One region of the Neobacillus sp. YIM B06451 genome, then DNA from elsewhere that is predicted to be linked to it. Evidence: a T-box and tRNA genes for the amino acid it is inferred to sense, from the RefSeq annotation. Region 1 holds a T-box; the other holds one or more tRNA genes.
What was found. A T-box is a leader RNA that pairs with one kind of tRNA and senses whether it is charged. The one in region 1 lies ahead of proS (proline--tRNA ligase), so its partner is inferred to be a tRNA-Pro.
Positions count from the first base shown of each region.

Region 2: it encodes a tRNA-Pro, which carries the amino acid that the T-box ahead of proS (proline--tRNA ligase) is inferred to sense. The anticodon was not compared.

Region 1 is NZ_JAVFKJ010000001.1:607,642-610,045, reverse strand. It holds gene proS (proline--tRNA ligase) at 1-1,200, opposite strand, end outside; T-box leader at 1,312-1,522, opposite strand; gene corA (magnesium/cobalt transporter CorA) at 1,662-2,404, shown strand, end outside.
Region 2 is NZ_JAVFKJ010000006.1:23,390-25,793, reverse strand. It holds gene RB160_RS12280 (hypothetical protein) at 1-131, shown strand, start outside; gene RB160_RS12275 (NAD-dependent epimerase/dehydratase family protein) at 180-866, shown strand; tRNA gene RB160_RS12270 (tRNA-Pro) at 967-1,040, opposite strand; gene gatB (Asp-tRNA(Asn)/Glu-tRNA(Gln) amidotransferase subunit GatB) at 1,417-2,404, opposite strand, start outside.

The DNA.
Region 1 (2,404 bases):
TTCAAGGAGCTCTTTTGCCCGGCTAAAAAGATTTTGCTGGATTTCATCAAGCAGTGCACCTAGTTTTGCTTCCACTTCATCAACGGAAATGATCAGTTTTTCCCCTGTATCTCTCCTTACGAGCACAACCTGTTTTTTTTCAATATCGCGAGGGCCTGCCTCAAGCCTTACAGGGACTCCCTTCATTTCGTATTCGTTGAACTTCCAGCCAGGATTTTTGTCGCTGGCGTCGATGCCTGTACGGAATGCGCCTGACAGCTTTGCCTTCAGCTCGTATGCGAAATCAAGAACACCTTCCTTATGCTGGGCGATTGGCACAATCATCACCTGGGTAGGTGCTACTCTTGGCGGAATGACGAGTCCGCGGTCATCGCCATGGACCATAATCAAGGCACCGATTACCCTTGTTGTCATTCCCCATGATGTCTGGTGTACATGCTGGAGTTTTCCGTCCCTGTCCAAATAATTGATTCCGAATGCTTTCGCAAAACCATCGCCAAGATGATGGGATGTCCCTGCTTGAAGCGCCTTTCCGTCATGCATGAGGCTTTCAACCGTATAGGTGAACTTGGCACCCGCAAATTTCTCTTTTTCCGTTTTCTGCCCTTTTACAACAGGTACGGCGAGATAGTCTTCAAGCAGCGTTGCATAAACATCCAGCATCCGCTTTGTTTCCTCATGCGCGTCCTCATCGGTTTCGTGCGCGGTATGCCCTTCCTGCCACAGGAATTCAAGCGTCCTTAGGAACGGGCGGGTCGTCTTTTCCCAGCGGACGACATTGGCCCATTGGTTATAAAGCTTTGGCAAATCCCTGTATGAATGAATGATGTTTTTGTAATGCTCGCAGAACAGCACTTCCGAAGTTGGCCGGACGCAAAGCCTTTCCGCCAACTCCTCCGAACCGCCATGTGTAACCCAAGCAACCTCAGGGGCAAAACCGGCAATGTGGTCCTTTTCCTTCTCAAGAAGGCTTTCTGGGATAAACAAAGGCATATACACATTTTCATGCCCCGTTTCCTTAATCATGCCATCAAGCGCATCACGGATGTTTTCCCATAGCGCGTAACCGTACGGGCGGATGATCATTGAGCCGCGGACGGACGAGTAATCGATGAGATCCGCTTTCGTTACGACGTCGGTATACCATTGGGCAAAGTCTTTGTCCATGGCGGTAATACTTTTTACAAATTCCTTTTCCATTTGTCATCCCTCTTCTTTTTTATATTGGTTGTTGATAAGAGCTTCTTTTTTTAAAAAAATGCATAATACTGGGTCCTCGAAATAAACACAAAAAAGCCATGAATCCCCTAAAAAAGGGACCATGGCCTGGCGGTACCACCCTTATTCGCAGGCATATGCCCACGCACTTAACGTTTAACGGAACGCTCCGCCGTATCTTCGCAATTGTCCGATACAGAACTCCGGGGCAGGTTCGAATGGCCGTCCTGGAAGCCTTGCACCAACCAGCTTCCTCTCTGTGCAGGACATTCTCCATTGTACTGGTCCCCATCATTGTTTCAGGTTTATTTTTTGAAAATTATATATATCCCCCCCGGCAATGTCAACTGGGAACGGGAAAATTTTAAAAAAAAAGTTTCATGGATGTTTGTCAATGTGCCCAGTTCGGATATTATGAAGAAAAAGGCACCGGGGAGATACGTATGATTCGTACACTTACAATAAACGATACCGGCAAGATTTCCACAGGGATTCCCGTGGAAAAATTGGCTGAAGGAGAATCTTCTTTATGGTACTGGATTGACTTTAACAGCCCAAGCGATGAAGAATCGGCATTGCTTTTCAACCCGTTGAAATTCCACCCTCTTGCTATCGACGACTGCTTGCACAGGCTGCAGCGCCCAAAGCTCGATTATTATGATGGCTATACATTTTTCGTCACCCATTCAATCAATCAGGAAACGCTTGAGCGGGAAGAGGTAGATATTTTCCTAGCAAAAAACTTCATCGTGACCTACCATAAGCAGCCTTCCTTGGAAATTACAGAAATTTGGAATAGGGCAACATCTTCCGAAAACAAGGATGAATGGAATCCCTCTCTCATCCTGTATCATATTCTCGACCAGATTGTCGACAATTATTTCCCTCCGCTCTATGCCATTGAGGACCAGCTAGATGCAATGGAAGAAAAGTATACGGGTGACTATACAGAAGATGTGCTGAAAGAGGTTTTTGAAATCAGGCAGCGGCTGTTGATGCTCAGGCATACCGTTACTCCGACAAGGGACTTGATTTACCGGATGCTCAATTCACAAAAACTTACTGAGCTCCAAACGAGGCATGCGTACTATTCCGACATCCACGACCATCTTCTAAAGCTGACGGATATGATCGATTCCAACCGCGAGCTGACGAAGGACATCCGAGACAGTGTCCTGTCCATGAA
Region 2 (2,404 bases), on a different contig from region 1:
GGCTTTTTTCTGCCAAAGTGAAGCAGGGGACGCAACCAAAGTTCGTCATCGATGAAATTGGAAACTATTTTGAAACGTACGGCATCACTGCGCAAATATTTACTTTCTTCAACTTAAAGCCTATTCTTTAAGGAAAAGAAGATCCTTTTAAGGCAAACATTTTAATAGGAGACTATGAAATGAATAAAAAATCAGCACTAATAGCAGGAGCTACTGGCCTGGTAGGGAATGAATTGCTTCAGCACCTTATCCATAGCCAAAATTACGAAAAAATCTATGCATTAGTAAGAAGGCCTCTTGAAGTTAAACATCCAAACCTTGTTGAGGTGATTTGTGATTTTGAGCGGCTGGAAGACGTAGAACAATACTTTACTGTTGATGATGTATTTTGCACATTGGGAACGATAATCAAGAAGGCTAAGACAAAGGAAGCCATGTATCGGATTGATGTGGAATACCCTATTGCTATGGCGGAATTGGCAAAAAAGAAAGGCGCCACGCATTTTCTAATCGTCAGTTCTTTTAATGCTGATAAGAATTCACGTATTTGGTATCAAAGGATGAAAGGAGAACTCGAGGAGAAACTTAAAAAAATCCCCTATGAAGCTATGTCAATTTTCCAACCTTCCCTACTATTGGGGAAACGTGATGAGTTTCGCTTTTTTGAAAAAATAGCAATTGGTGTTGTTCGCGGTTTAAGTTCCATATTTGGCAGCCAATTAAGGAGCCGGATGGGAGTAGATGCAAAGACAGTTGCGGCTGCCATGTATCTCGTTGCCCAGAAAGAATCAAAAGGGATCCGAACCTATTCAGTCGGAGATATGGAGGATATCCAAAAATCTAATCCTTTGCCTCCTTCACTTTAATGCAATCAAATTCGAAGAACACCTCAGGCCTCTATAACACCACCTAAAAAAGCGTCCAACACATTGAATTCCAATGAGTTGAACGCTTTCCTTTTTTCGATCGGGATGACAGGAATTGAACCTGCGACCCCTAGCACCCCATGCTAGTGCTCTACCAAGCTGAGCTACATCCCGATACTTAATATGGCATTCCAAATCCTTTATTGCACTTGTGTCCCCGCCTCTAAAGCTGCTTGTCGGGTACCAAATTACCTACTTTTATTATAACTTTTTACCTAGCTGTTTTCCACACTATTGATTCCGAAGTTCCGACACCCTTTGGCAAAACCAAATTCAATCAAACGTTTGATTGAATTTCGCTAAATCCATATCCTACATGGGAATCGCCCAAATTTATTCTAAAAAAATTGCCGTAATGAGTCGCCTTGCTTATGGAATTATTCGACAATCATTATGTGTACGAAAGGCGCCCATTTACCGCTCTATTGGCTCATGGAACCTTTTTTTAAAAAAAGAGAAAGCCGGCGGATTCTTCCCCACCGGCTGTGATTTATCGTTTTCTAATTTCTTCGGCCAATATTTTATTTACAAGCTGCGGGTTTGCCTGGCCCTTTGTCGCTTTCATAATCTGGCCAACGAGGTAGCCAGTGGCCTTGCTTTTGCCGCCTTTAAAGTCCTCGATGGACTGCGGATTGGCATCGAGTGTTTCATTAACAATTTTCAAAAGGGCACCTTCGTCTGAGATCTGTACAAGCCCTTTTTCCTTCACTATTTGCTCAGCGTCGCCGCCATGCTCAATCAGTTCCTTGAACACGGTCTTGGCGATTTTCGAGGATATCGTACCGTTTTCAATCAGTTTAATCATGCCAGTCAGGTTCTCTGGAGTAAGTCCAGTTTCATGGAGCTCCTTCTGTTCAGCCTTCAAGTATGCGGAAACTTCGCCCATGAGCCAGTTCGATGCCTGCTTTGCGTCTACACCAGCATTGACCGATGCTTCAAAGAAATCAGCCATTTCCCTGGTCGCTGTTAAAACTTTCGCATCGTACTCCGGCAAGCCGAGCTCCGATACATACCTTTCAATACGCTGGTCAGGCAGTTCCGGAATTTCCGCGCGAATCCGGGCCTTCCACTCTTCATCGATTACAACATCGAGCAAATCTGGCTCAGGGAAGTAGCGGTAGTCTTCAGATCCTTCTTTGACACGCATCAGAATCGTTTCTCCGGTCGCTTCATCATAGCGGCGGGTTTCTTGCTGGATGGTCCCTCCCGCGCTGACAACCTCGCGCTGGCGCTTTTCTTCAAACTCAAGGCCTCTTCGGACGAAATTGAACGAGTTCAGGTTCTTTAATTCCGTTTTTGTCCCGAATTCCTTCTGACCAACCGGACGGATGGAGATGTTCGCATCGCAGCGGAGCGAACCTTCTTCCATTTTCACATCGGAAACGCCGGTATAAAGGATGATCGACTTCAGTTTTTCAAGATACGCATACGCCTCATCAGGGGTACGGATGTCCGGCTCAGACACGATTTCAACGAGC